DNA from 2 places in the Embleya sp. NPDC059237 genome. Region 1 is predicted to be linked to the other one. Evidence: riboswitches for the same ligand, from Rfam matches in the RefSeq annotation. Region 1 holds a riboswitch; the other holds the start of a gene.

Region 1 (3,201 bases):
ATCACCGTGGACGATCTGATCCTGGTCAACCACGAGGGGCAGGTCGTCGAGGGCCGATTCCACGTCAACCAGGCCGCGTTCGCGATCCACTCGCAGATCCACGCGGCCCGCCCGGACGTGGTCGCCGCGGCGCACAGCCACTCCACGCACGGACGCGCATTGTCCGCGCTCGGGATCCGGCTCGAGCCGATCACCCAGGACGTGTGTCCGTTCTACGAGGACCACGAACTCTTCGACGACTACGCGGGCGTGGTGCTCGACGCCGAGGAGGGACGGCGGATCGCCAAGACGCTCGGCTCGCGCAAGGCGCTGATCCTGCGCAACCACGGTCTGCTCACCGTCGGACAGTCGGTGGACGCGGCGGCGTGGTGGTTCATCACCATGGAGCGCTCATGCCAGGTCCAGCTGTTGGCCCAGGCGGCCGGCGAACTGCGACCGATCTCGCCGGAGAACGCGCGGCTGACCCGGGAGCAGCTCGGCAACGACACGGTGGCGTGGATCAACTACAAGCCGTTGTACGACGTGATCAGCCGCTCCGAGCCGGACCTGTTCGGAATCGACGGCCCGATGACGATCTGATCGTTTTCGGTCGATCCCGCCGATCGATGATCATTTCGCCGCCGCCCGGTCGGGCCCGCTGTCCGCCGACCGGGCGCAATCTCGGCGAGATCGGCCGTGCCGGGAGTCAACCCGCCCGGTTGCGGAAAGTACAACAGCATGTACGAACGGAGCCTTCCGCAGCGGTTCGCGCGCTCGGCCCATCCCGTCGGGCCGCGCGCCCGGGTGTGGCTGCCGACGATCGAACATCGGGTCGGCCCGTCGGTGCTGTACCGGCGGATCGGCCAGTTCGTGGTGGACGTGATCGCCTCCGCGCTGCTGCCCGGCGCGGCGATGTTCCTGTTCGTGCTGCTGCCCACCCACCCCGACGGTTCGATCCGCAGCGGTCCGCTCACCGCGACGATCACCGCCGGTGTGCTCGTGGTCGCGGTGGCGATCCTGTTCTGGTACTGGGTGCTGCGGCCCGCCGAGCACGACGGGCGCACCTGGGGCATGCAGGTGTTCGGGATCCGTGTGGTCGACGTGTCCGGCGGTCGGGCCGGGCGGCGCCAACTGGCGATCCGCTGGGTGCTGTTGTGCGTCGACGCGTTCGCGCTCGGTGTGATCGGGTTGGTCGCGGTGCTCACCAGCGAGCGGGGCCAGCGGGTCGGCGACCGGGTCGCCGGCACCCTGGTGGTCCGTGGGCGCGGCCCCGGACTGGGCTGAGGCCCCGCTTCCCTCTCGGGCAGGGGCGCCCGGTCCCACGATCGCGAGCGTGCCCCGCCCCGACGGGTCGTCGCGCGCCGCCCCGGAATGCGGCTATTGCTCCGCCGCTCCGCCCGCCTTGTGGTCTTGCGCACGGTTTGCAGATGCCACCTTGTCGCCATGTCCACTCGACCACTAGTGTCGGCTCGCCGTGGTGCTCGGGAAGCCGGTTCGATGCCGGCGCGGCCCTCGCCACTGTGATCGGGAAGTTCTCCTCCACCCCCGCGGAAACGTTGATTCGTCGCCTCGGGAAGCCACTGGGACCGCTGTCGCGGACCCGGGAAGGCGGAGCACGTGAACGCACGACCCGTCAGCCAGGAGACCGGCCACGGCGATCGTCCGTCCACGAGGTGTTGGAGAGGGACCCTTCCTCATGCATATCGCCGAGGGTTATCTGCCCTGGGAACACGCCGCCGCCTGGGGCGTCGCGTCGACCCCGTTCGTCGTCCACGGCGCCCGCGCGCTCACCCGTGAGGTGCGCGACCGGCCCGAGAACACCCTGCTGCTCGGTGCGTCCGGCGCCTTCTCGTTCGTACTGTCCGCGCTGAAGATCCCATCCGTCACCGGTAGTTGCTCGCATCCCACCGGCACCGGCCTGGGCGCCATCCTGTTCCGGCCGCCGATCATGGCGGTGCTCGGCACGATCACCCTGCTCTTCCAGGCGCTGTTGCTCGCCCACGGCGGGTTGACCACGCTCGGCGCGAACGTGTTCTCGATGGCGATCGTCGGTCCCTGGGCCGGCTACGGCGCATACCGGCTCGCCCGCTCGCTCCTGGACCGGCGCGGCGGCACCATGCCGCTGGACGTCGCGGTGTTCGCCGGCGCGTTCGTCGCGGACCTGAGCACCTACTGCGTCACCAGCGTGCAGCTCGCCCTCGCCTTCCCCGACCCGGACAGCGGATTCCCGGGCGCGCTGGCCAAGTTCGGCGGCATCTTCTCGCTCACCCAGATCCCGCTGGCGATCAGCGAGGGCCTGCTGACCGTCCTGGTCGTGCGCCTGCTGCGCCAGTCGAGTCGCGGTGACCTGGTCCGCCTCGGCGTGCTGAGCGACGCGCGGCCCGTGCGCGAGGAGGAGAAGAGCAAGTGAAGCGCTCGACGAAGATCAACCTGCTGATCGTGCTGGCCGTGGTGCTGCTCGCGGCGCTGCCCGTGGTGTTCGGCATGGGCGACGACAAGGACGAGCCGTTCACCGGCTCCGACACCCGGGCCGAGACCGCGATCACCGAAAACGACCCCGACTACAAGCCGTGGTTCAGCCCGCTGTACGAGCCGCCGTCCGGCGAGATCGAGTCCGGCCTGTTCGCACTCCAAGCCGCGCTCGGCGCGGGTGTGGTCGGGTACATGTTCGGCGTCAAGCGCACCCGCCGAAAGCTCGCGCCCGAGGCGAGCGACACCCCCGACGAGTCGGGCCCGGGCCCCGATCCGACCGCCGCGCAGGACCCGGTATCGGTCCCGGGTCGCTGACCCGTGTTGCCGATCGACGCGGCGGCGCACGCCAGTGCCTGGCGCCGTCGCCATCCGGCCGACAAGGCCGTGCTCTCCTTCGGGCTGCTCGGGTGCGCGGTGGCGCTGCCGCCGTGGCCCGGCGCGGTGCTGGTCGCGGTCACCGTGCTGACCATCGCGCTCGGCTTCGCCGAGGTGCCCGCCCAACGACTGTGGCGGGCGGCCCGTGCGCCGCTGGGATTCGCGGTGACCGGCGCGCTGACCCTGCTCGTGTCGATCCGCGCGGACGGCGTCGGCTGGGCGCCGGACGGGCCGCGCCACGCGGGCGAGTTGGTGGCCCGCTCCGGTGCGGCCGGGTTGGCGATGTTGTTGTTCGCGTTCACCACGCCGCTGTCGGACGTCCTGCCCCGGCTGACTCGGGTGGGTGTGCCGGCGGCCGTGGTGGACGTGGCGGCG
Region 2 (3,201 bases), on a different contig from region 1:
GACGGACGGGGCCAGCGCGTCGGGTACCGGGCCGCGATAGCTGCGGACAAAGGCGCGGTCGTCGTCGTCATCATCGACGTCGGCGTGGTCCGATGGGTCGCCGACGGCGGAGTCCGCGCGGCGGGGACACAGGTTGCCGAGCGCGGCCACGACCGCGCCCGCGGGGGTGACGGCGCGAAGAACCTCGTCGAAGGGGAACCGATCGTTCTCGATCCCCCAGGCGAGCAGGTAGGCCAGTTGATGGTCGTTGTCGGGGGTTTCCGGGGCCAGTAGGGCGGCGAACGGTACCGGGCCCACGCGCTGTTCGAAGTGCGTGCGCGTGCCGAACGTCGACGCGACGCCGGCGCGAACGGTCGCGAAGACGAGCCGTTCGGGGCAGCCGTCGTGCCGTGTCAGCTCGATCCGGGCATCGGTGTCGTAGGGCAGTCGGTCGTCCTCGCGCAGGATCGCCGCCCAGTCGACGCCGCCGGCCGGCGCGTCGGCCCGATCGTCGAGCCGGAGCCCGACCAGCCAGGCGTCGTGGTCCGCGCGCGGCCGGTCCCGGCCGTCGAGCCGCGTTCGGGCGGCGGCCAACACGGCGGTCGGGTCCTCGGCCCGGGCGGCATCCCCGAAGACCACGGCCAGGTCCGGGTGGTGCATGCCCTCGTCGTGGAACAGTTCCGCGAACCCGCGAAGTTCCGTATGCGTGTCGGCGAGCCGGGTGTGCGTGGCACAGATGCCCACGACACGCTCCACGACGACCCACGGGGGCAGATACGGGGCGAGCCGCGAGATCGCGTGTCGGACCGCGTCGGGGAAGGGCGAGCGCAGCATCGACCGCAACAACCGGGTCCCGTTGTGCTTCAGGAGCGGCACCACGAGGCGCGTGTGCCAGTCCGCCGACGCGGGGTCCGCCGCGGCCCAGACCGCTTCGTGCACGCGCGTGTCCGAGCGCCGGCTCAACAGCGCGAGGCCCACGTCCGGGTCCCCGTAGCCGGCCATCCGCACGGCCGTGTCCTCGTCCAGGTGCCGGTTGCCCGCGAGTCGCGCCATCAGGGCGTGGTCACCCGACGCGAGCACGGCCTCGATCAGCTGTGCCGGCGGGGCCACATGGTCGGCGGCGAGCGCCTCCGACACCTCGGTCCTCAGCCGCGTCGTCAACGCGACACCCGCCGCGATGGGCACGAGACGAGACGCGGCGTACAACGCCGAACGCAGCCCGGCCGAACTCTCCCACGACATCACGAACCGCAACTCCTCACCGGGACGGCCGCGTTCACCCGATGCGGCGCGGCAGCGCTCAGCGTAGGAGGTCGCTCGGACGGCGCCCCGAACCCGCGCGGCGGAGCGGGCCGACCAGGCGCGACGAGCGGTTTGGTAGCCTGTGGCCGCCGTGGTGCACGGGAAGCCGGTTCAAGCCGGCGCGGCCCTCGCCACTGTAGCCGCGGAGCCCCGCGGCCCTCGCCGACCGCCCCAAAGCGGTCGGGGTCACTGGATGGATCGGGAACGAGCCAACCGGGAAGGCCGGCCGCGGAGCGTCGATGCGGAAGCCAGGAGACCGGCCACGGCGCGACATGTTCCACGAGGGTTGGAGAACACGTGTTCCGCGCTTCCGCGCGCCCGTTTCGCGCCGAACGTTTCATCCGTCCCCCGCACGCCCCGCGTGCCGGGCGCTCCATGCGCTCCGGCCTCGCCGCCGTGGCGCTCCTGCTCGTCGGCGCGCTCGGCGCGTGTACGGGTGCGCCCGAGCCCGACAAGCCCGCCGCGGCGGCCGGGAGCGGCCACCCGACGCCGGTGAGCGTGAGCAGGTGCGGCGTCACCACCACCGTGACCGCGCCGCCGGCCCGGCTGGTCACCCTCAACCAGGGCGCCACCGAAGTCGCCCTGGCGCTCGACCTGCAAACCCGGATGGCCGGCACGGCGTACCTCGACGACGTGGTCCCGGCCAAATGGAAGGCGGCCTACGACATCGTCCCGGTGCTCTCCGAGAAGTACCCGTCCAAGGAGAAACTCCTCGCGGCGCGCCCGGATTTCCTCTACGCCTCCTACTCCAGCGCGTTCACCGACAAGGTGGCGGGCACGCGGGACGAACTGGGTTCCCAGGGCATCGGCACCTACCTGTCGCCGCTGGGTTGCGCCGACGGCAAGCAGGCGGCGGCGGTGTCCTTCCAGGCGGTGTGGGACGAATTGGGCGACGTCGCCCAGGTGTTCGGTGTCGCACCGCGCGCCGCCGCCATCCGGGACACGCAGCAGCGGCAACTTGCCGACGTCACGGCCAAGTCGGCGGGCAAGGGCCTGAACGTGCTCTGGTACGACTCGGGTACGAAGACCCCGTACGTCGGCGCGGGCCACGGCGGACCCCAGCTCGTGCTCGACGCCGTCGGCGCCCGCAACGTCTTCGACACGCTGCCCGGCGGCTGGAAGAACGCGAGTTGGGAGCAGGTGGTCGCGGCGGACCCCGACGCCATCGTGGTCGCGGACGCCGGGTGGGACACCGCACAGTCCAAGATCGACTACCTCGAACACGACCCCGTGCTGAGCAAGCTCAAGGCTGTCCGAAATCGGGCGTTCGTGGTCGTGCCGTTCTCCGAGTCGACCCCCGGCGTGCAGCTCGCCGACGGGGCCGTCCGGGTTTCGGCCGCCCTGAGCGGCCTGGCACCGCGTCCGTGACCGGGACCGATCGCCCCGTCGCCCGACACGCGGGAGCCGGTCGTGCGGCGGTGGCCCTGGCCGCCGCCGTGGTCCTGCTGCTGCTCACCGTCCTGCTCGGCCTCGCCGTGGGATCCGTCCACGAACCGCCGCACGTCGTGGCGGAGGTGGTCCTGCGCCGGCTCGGTCTCGGCGGCGCCGACGTCACACCGCTCGACGACCGGATCGTCTGGCAGCTGCGGCTGCCGCGCGTCCTGGGGGCCGCCGCGACGGGCGCGGGACTCGCGGTGTGCGGCGCGGTGCTGCAGACCCTGACCGGCAACGACCTGGCCGACCCCTACCTGCTCGGCATCTCCAACGGCGCCGCCGTCGGCGCGGTCACCGTGATCGTCCTCGGCGTCGGAGCCTCCGGCACCGCGGTCGTCGGCGCACTCCCGGCGGCGGCCTTCGTCGGCGCCCTGCTCGCCGTCCTCGTCGTACTGACCCTCGCCGGGGCACACAGCCGGACCCTGCCGGCCTCGCGGACCGTGCTGGCCGGCATCGCGGTCGGGCAGCTGTGCGGCGCGTACACCT

Evidence for each region. Region 1 has a riboswitch for cobalamin ahead of ACFXKZ_RS23570 (energy-coupling factor ABC transporter permease). Riboswitches for the same ligand answer to the same signal wherever they lie in the genome.
Region 2: another riboswitch for cobalamin. It lies ahead of ACFXKZ_RS36540 (ABC transporter substrate-binding protein); the one in region 1 lies ahead of ACFXKZ_RS23570 (energy-coupling factor ABC transporter permease).

The regions. Positions count from the first base shown of each region.
Region 1 covers NZ_JBHZAE010000007.1:291,928-295,128, reverse strand. Annotated here, with positions in the region: gene ACFXKZ_RS23580 (class II aldolase/adducin family protein) at 1-579, shown strand, start outside; gene ACFXKZ_RS23575 (RDD family protein) at 718-1,263, shown strand; cobalamin riboswitch at 1,438-1,648, shown strand; gene ACFXKZ_RS23570 (energy-coupling factor ABC transporter permease) at 1,676-2,389, shown strand; gene ACFXKZ_RS23565 (energy-coupling factor ABC transporter substrate-binding protein) at 2,386-2,766, shown strand; gene cbiQ (cobalt ECF transporter T component CbiQ) at 2,770-3,201, shown strand, end outside.
Region 2 covers NZ_JBHZAE010000014.1:299,615-302,815, forward strand. Annotated here, with positions in the region: gene ACFXKZ_RS36535 (hypothetical protein) at 1-1,224, opposite strand, end outside; cobalamin riboswitch at 1,348-1,561, shown strand; gene ACFXKZ_RS36540 (ABC transporter substrate-binding protein) at 1,579-2,649, shown strand; gene ACFXKZ_RS36545 (FecCD family ABC transporter permease) at 2,646-3,201, shown strand, end outside.